Linked DNA regions of Cytobacillus luteolus. The protein of the gene in region 1 binds, or shares a complex with, the protein of each later gene. Links are inferred from orthologs where the notes say so. Each region holds a gene or a part of one and is shown in the gene's direction. Other genes may lie near its edges.

The links.
Region 2: the proteins of pcrA (region 1) and uvrB are in contact, whole or in part, in a crystal structure (PDB 7EGT), measured with the Thermus thermophilus proteins. The link is inferred for Cytobacillus luteolus from one-to-one orthologs. Residues at the interface, in WP_096412145.1 of Thermus thermophilus: His654, Arg656, Phe657, Gln666, Asp668, Glu669, Lys680, Arg681, Leu682, Ser683, Lys685, Tyr686, Ala687; in WP_096411307.1 of Thermus thermophilus: Glu23, Leu25, Arg26, Asp27, Gly28, Glu29, Arg30, Phe31, Arg55, Glu326, Asp327, Phe328, Glu379, Ser382, Gln383, His398, Gly400, Arg401.

Annotation. Positions count from the first base shown.
Region 1 is NZ_JAGGKM010000006.1:250,256-253,623, reverse strand. Bases 49-3,080 are described here. They hold pcrA (DNA helicase PcrA), read left to right. Parts: upstream 49-443; coding sequence 444-2,717; downstream 2,718-3,080. Other genes in these bases: ligA (NAD-dependent DNA ligase LigA), read left to right, coding at 2,771-3,080; pcrB (heptaprenylglyceryl phosphate synthase), read left to right, coding at 49-374. In the rest of the region: more of pcrB, read left to right, coding at 1-48; more of ligA, read left to right, coding at 3,081-3,368. UniProt on the Escherichia coli protein: A helicase with DNA-dependent ATPase activity. Unwinds DNA duplexes with 3'-5' polarity. Translocates on single-stranded DNA with 3'-5' polarity. Initiates unwinding more efficiently from a nicked substrate than double-stranded DNA.
Region 2 is NZ_JAGGKM010000005.1:336,128-339,426, forward strand. The notes cover bases 225-3,187. They hold uvrB (excinuclease ABC subunit UvrB), read left to right. Parts: upstream 225-697; coding sequence 698-2,677; downstream 2,678-3,187. Other genes in these bases: J2Z26_RS16105 (DUF2198 family protein), read left to right, coding at 225-320; uvrA (excinuclease ABC subunit UvrA), read left to right, coding at 2,685-3,187. In the rest of the region: more of J2Z26_RS16105, read left to right, coding at 93-224; more of uvrA, read left to right, coding at 3,188-3,299. UniProt on the Escherichia coli protein: The UvrABC repair system catalyzes the recognition and processing of DNA lesions. A damage recognition complex composed of 2 UvrA and 2 UvrB subunits scans DNA for abnormalities.

The DNA of each region.
Region 1 (3,368 bases):
TGAACTGGGATGAAATAGTAGTTGAAGGCTACTGCATCTTAAATGAGGATTGTAAGGCAGCAAAGCTTACCAATGCAAATACTAATATAGAAATTGATGATATTATTGCTTATAGTAGGATGGCAGAAAAGTTTTATAATCTACCTATTTTCTATCTAGAATATAGCGGAAAATATGGAGATGAAACTGTAGTTAAACAGGTAAAAGCTAGCCTCGAAAACACGAAGTTATTTTACGGTGGGGGCATTTCAACCAGTGAACAAGCAGCATCAATGGGAGAGATTGCTGACACAATTGTAGTCGGTAACATCATTTACAGTGATCTGAACGCTGCTTTAAAAACAGTACAAGCTGTTAAAAAGACAAGTTTGTAAAAAAGCAAACTTTACTATAAAATGAGAACATACGTTCACGTAATATAAAAGTAAATAGGCGGTGAAAAGATGCAATTTATCAGTGAAAGATTACTTTCTGGTTTAAATAAAGAACAACAAGAAGCAGTTAAAGCAACAGATGGCCCACTTTTAATTATGGCTGGTGCAGGAAGTGGAAAAACAAGAGTGCTTACCCATCGAATTGCGTATTTAATGGCTGAAAAGGAAGTTGCACCTTGGAACATATTAGCGATTACCTTTACGAATAAGGCTGCTAGAGAAATGAAAGAAAGGGTCCAAAAATTGTTAGGACCAGCTGCAGAAGATATATGGATATCCACCTTCCACTCCATGTGTGTAAGAATCCTTAGAAGGGATATAGATCGAATCGGTATTAACCGTAATTTCACAATATTAGATACAACTGATCAGCTATCAGTTATTAAGAACATTCTTAAAGATAAAAACATAGATCCAAAAAAGTTTGATCCTCGTAGTCTTTTAGGGTCTATTAGCAGTGCAAAGAATGAATTAACGACGGCGGAAGACTATGCAAAGACAGCGGGCGGTATGTATGATGGTGTCGTAAGTAGTGTTTACACTGAATACCAAAAACGTCTAAAGAAGAACCAAGCATTAGACTTTGATGATTTAATCATGACGACCATACAATTATTTACCCGAATCCCTGAGGTTCTTGAATTTTATCAGCGTAAATTTCAATACATTCATGTTGATGAGTATCAAGATACAAACCGTGCTCAATATATGTTAGTGAAACTACTAGCTTCTAGGTTCAAAAATATATGTGTTGTAGGTGACTCTGACCAATCTATTTATCGTTGGCGTGGCGCTGATATCAGCAATATCCTTTCATTTGAAAAGGATTATACACATGCAACGACAATTATGCTTGAACAAAATTACCGCTCTACACAAAGAATTCTACGTGCAGCAAATGAAGTAATTGAAAGGAACTCCAATCGTAAGCCTAAGAAATTATGGACTGAAAATATGGAAGGAAACAATATTACTTATTACCGTGCGGATAGCGAATTTTTAGAGGGGCAATTTGTTGCAGGTAAAATAAAGCAAATAGTGGATAGTGGTGCTAGGAAATACTCAGATATCGCGATTCTTTACAGAACGAATGCACAATCCCGTGTAATGGAGGAAGTTTTACTTAAATCAAATATTAATTACACGATTGTTGGTGGGATCAAGTTCTATGACAGAAAAGAAATCAAGGATATTCTTGCTTATTTACGTGTAATCGCAAATCCAGATGATGATATTAGCTTAACAAGAATTGTAAATACCCCTAAACGAGGTGTTGGTGCTTCGTCTATTGATAAGATTGCAAACTATGCAACTGCACATGATCTATCCATGTTTCAGGCATTAGAAGAAATCGAACAGATAGGATTAAGCGGCAAAATCTACAATGCTCTTGTTGAATTCCGTAATCAAATTAATAATTGGGTCAACATGCAAGAGTATTTATCTGTGACTGAATTAGTAGATGAAGTATTAGATAAAACAGGTTACCGTGAAATGTTAAAAACTGAAAAAACACTAGAAGCACAAAGTAGACTTGAAAACATCGATGAGTTTCTATCTGTTACAAAGAACTTTGAAGAAAAGAATGAAGATAAAAGTTTAGTCGCGTTCTTAACTGATTTGGCTCTTGTTGCAGATATTGATAAATTAGAAGAAGATGACCAAAACAAAGGCGATGCGGTAGTCCTAATGACTTTACACTCAGCTAAGGGACTAGAGTTTCCTGTTGTATTCCTAATTGGCCTTGAGGAAGGGGTTTTCCCGCATAGTCGTTCCTTAATGGAAGAAGATGAAATGGAAGAAGAAAGACGTCTTGCCTATGTTGGAATTACAAGAGCTGAAGAAGAATTGTTTATAACAAACGCACAAATGAGAACGTTATTTGGACGTACGAATATGAATCCTGTTTCTCGTTTTATTAGTGAAATTCCTGCAGACTTAATTGAAGATTTGCGTGAAAAGTTAATGGAAGAAGAAAGGCAACAAAGGCAGCAAAGACAACAAAGACAGCCAAGGTCGCAAGCTTCACCATTCGATACATCACCGTTTTCAAATACTAGACAGCCTGAACGAAGAGCAACCATTAGCCCAACTATGTCTTCAACTGGTGGGGATGAAATTGGCTGGAAGGTAGGAGACAAAGCATCCCATAAGAAATGGGGAGTAGGCACAGTTGTGAGCGTGAAAGGTGAAGGAGAATCCAAGGAGCTAGATATTGCCTTTCCAAGTCCGGTAGGTATTAAGCGCCTGTTAGCTAAATTCGCACCGATTACTAAAGAATAAGTACTAGTTCTAGTATTGATTGCTACTAATGAAATGATGAAAGGAACCGATGCATGGACAAACATACTGCACAAAGTCGCGTTCAAGAATTACAAGAGTTACTAAATCGATATAACTATGAATATCATGTAATGGACACTCCTTCTGTTTCAGATGCCGAATATGATGCACTATTGCGTGAGTTAGTTGATCTTGAAGGTCAATTTCCAGAATTTAAAACTGTGGACTCTCCGACACAACGAGTTGGAGGTACAATTTTAGATGCATTCGATAAAGTAGAACATCGAACACCTATGCTGAGTTTAGGAAATGCCTTCAGTGAGCAAGACTTGCGTGATTTTGATCGTAGAGTAAAACAGGTTGTTGGAAATGATGTTTCCTATGTATGTGAGATGAAAATTGATGGACTTGCTGTTTCTCTTAGGTATCAGGAAGGGATCTTTGCACAGGGTGCAACGCGCGGTGATGGGAGCATTGGTGAGGATATTACGGAGAATCTTAAAACAATCCGTTCAATTCCGTTACGTTTAACAAACGTACTCGATATTGAGGTACGTGGTGAGGCATTTATGCCGAAAAAATCCTTTGAAGCACTAAACGAGATAAGACACGCAAACGATGAGATGCTCTTTGCGAATCCTCGAAATGCTG
Region 2 (3,299 bases), on another replicon or contig:
CCTATTTTTTTGTTGATCCAATATACAATCTTCCTTTTTAAAACAAACTTATTGTATAGTAGAGTTATGGAATTAGGGAGAGGGTTATCCATATGTTGATAAAATTATTACTTGCGTTGATTCTTCCATGCTTATTAGTCATTCTGTTTACGAGAGTAACTTATAGCTTATATGTAGGAACTCTATTAACAATCTTGCTACTTGTAGCGTCCGTATATCAGGGCTACACTGACTCAATCTTAATTGGTGTAGTTGATGTGATTTCATTAGCAGCGGGATATATCTATTCGAAAAAAATGGTAGAAGGATATAAAGGATAAATAAAGCAGTGGCTTCCGTTGAGGAAATGCCGCTGTTTTTTTTTGAAAAAGAGTTGATTTTTCCAATTAAATAGAAATACTTACCTGTATTCTATAAATACTTAATTCAAACGTTTAAATACTTAACTTAATCGTGAAAATACTTACCTGAAGAGAGTACTTACTTTCCTAAAACAGGTAAATACTTTCCTTAAAAAAAATACTCACAAAAAATCGAATATCAGTTCGTGTTTTTGGTGATTTTTACTAAAGTTGTGGTACAATATTTTTACAACAAGATCGGACCTTATTTTTCAGCCTAGAAAAGGTATCAAATGCAAATCTGAATTGAAACTAATACTAACAATAGATCAACATTTCCGAATGGAGGCTTTTTTGTGAAGGATCAATTTGAGTTAGTCTCAAAGTATTCACCACAAGGCGATCAGCCAAGAGCAATCAAACAAATTATCGAAGGAATTAATGCAGGAAAGAAACATCAAACCTTATTAGGGGCTACTGGAACTGGAAAAACCTTTACGATTTCAAACGTAATCAAAGAACTAAATCGACCAACCCTCATCATTGCCCATAACAAAACATTAGCAGGTCAGCTTTATAGTGAGTTCAAAGAATTCTTCCCGAATAATGCGGTTGAATACTTTGTTAGTTACTACGATTACTATCAACCTGAGGCTTATGTTCCATCGTCTGATACATTTATTGAAAAAGATTCGAGTGTCAATGATGAGATTGATAAACTTCGTCACTCTGCTACTTCTGCCTTATTCGAGCGTCGAGATGTCATCATCATTGCGAGTGTTTCCTGTATTTATGGTCTAGGTTCGCCAGAAGAATACAAAGAGCTTGTCGTTTCCCTACGAGTGGGAATGGAGCTTGAGCGAAATCAATTATTACATAAGCTAGTAGATGTTCAATATGAACGAAATGATATCGACTTCCGACGTGGGACTTTCCGTGTGCGCGGTGATGTGGTAGAGATATTCCCAGCATCTAAAGATGAGCACTGTATTCGAATTGAATTTTTTGGAGACGAAATTGAAAGAATTCGTGAAGTAGATGCATTGACTGGTGAAATTCTCGGAGACCGTGATCATGTTGCAATTTTCCCGGCATCCCACTTCGTTACCCGTGAGGAAAAAATGCAAATTGCCATTAAAAATATTGAAGTGGAGCTAGAGGAACGTTTAAAAGAATTTCGAGATAATGGAAAATTACTGGAAGCGCAACGGATAGAGCAACGCACAAAGTATGACCTTGAGATGATGCGTGAAATGGGCTTTTGCTCAGGAATTGAGAACTATTCACGCCATTTAACCTTAAGGCCATCAGGGTCCACTCCATATACGTTAATGGACTTCTTTCCAAGGGATCTGTTAATCGTCATTGATGAATCACACGTAACAATCCCGCAAATTCGTGGGATGTTTAACGGTGACCAGGCAAGGAAACAGGTACTAGTAGATCATGGTTTCCGTTTACCATCTGCCATGGATAATCGTCCACTACGGTTTGAAGAATTCGAAAACCATATTGACCAAATTGTTTATGTTTCAGCAACACCTGGTCCCTACGAGCTTGAAAAAACACCAGAGGTTGTACAACAAATCATAAGACCAACTGGATTACTTGATCCACCAATTGATGTTCGACCAATCCAAGGTCAAATTGATGATCTACTGGGTGAAATTCAGGAAAGGGTTGAGAAAAACGAACGTGTGTTAATAACCACCTTGACGAAAAAAATGTCTGAGGACCTAACAAATTACTTAAAAGACATTGGGATTAAAGTGAACTATTTGCACTCAGAAATTAAGACATTAGAACGTATTGAAATTATTCGAGATCTTCGTTTAGGTAAATATGATGTGTTAGTTGGAATTAATCTATTAAGAGAAGGTCTGGATATTCCAGAGGTTTCACTTGTAGCCATTTTAGATGCAGACAAAGAAGGCTTCCTGCGCTCAGAGAGATCACTAATTCAAACCATTGGTCGTGCAGCGCGTAACGCGAACGGAAGGGTTATTATGTATGCTGATAAAATGACGAACTCAATGGAGATTGCAATAAGAGAAACGGGACGACGTCGAGAAATACAAGAGGAATACAATAGAAAGCACGGAATTACACCACAGACGATTAAGAAGGATGTTCATAATCTCATCAAAGCTACTCATGCTGCTGAGGTTACAGAAGACTACGATGCAACTCCGAAGCTATCAAATTTAACGAAGAAAGAACGAGAAAAAGTAATCAAGGATTTAGAAGTAGAAATGAAAGAGGCAGCAAAAGCGCTTGACTTTGAACGAGCAGCAGAGCTTCGTGATCTTCTATTAGTGCTAAAGGCGGAAGGATGACAGTAGTATGGCAATGGATAAAATTATCGTAAAGGGAGCAAGGGCTCATAATCTAAAAAATGTCGATGTCACGATACCCAGAGATAAGCTAGTTGTCCTAACTGGCTTATCTGGCTCAGGGAAATCTTCACTCGCATTTGATACGATTTATGCAGAAGGTCAACGCCGCTATGTTGAATCACTTTCAGCCTATGCTCGTCAATTTCTAGGGCAAATGGATAAGCCAGATGTAGACGCAATTGAAGGTTTATCACCAGCAATTTCAATTGATCAAAAAACAACAAGCCGTAACCCCAGGTCAACTGTCGGTACGGTTACTGAAATTTATGATTACTTAAGATTATTGTTTGCAAGAGTAGGAAGGCCAACCTGTCCCAAACATCATATCGAAATCACCTCTCAAACAATTGAGCAGATGGTGGATCGCATTATGGAATATTCTGAGCGTACGAAGCTTCAGGTGTTGGCACCTGTAGTATCTGGACGTAAAGGTACACATGTAAAAGTGTTAGAAGATGTTAAAAAACAAGGCTATGTACGTGTTCGTGTAAATGGTGAAATGCAAGAACTCTCAGATGATATTGAACTTGAAAAAAATAAGAAGCATTCCATTGAAGTGGTT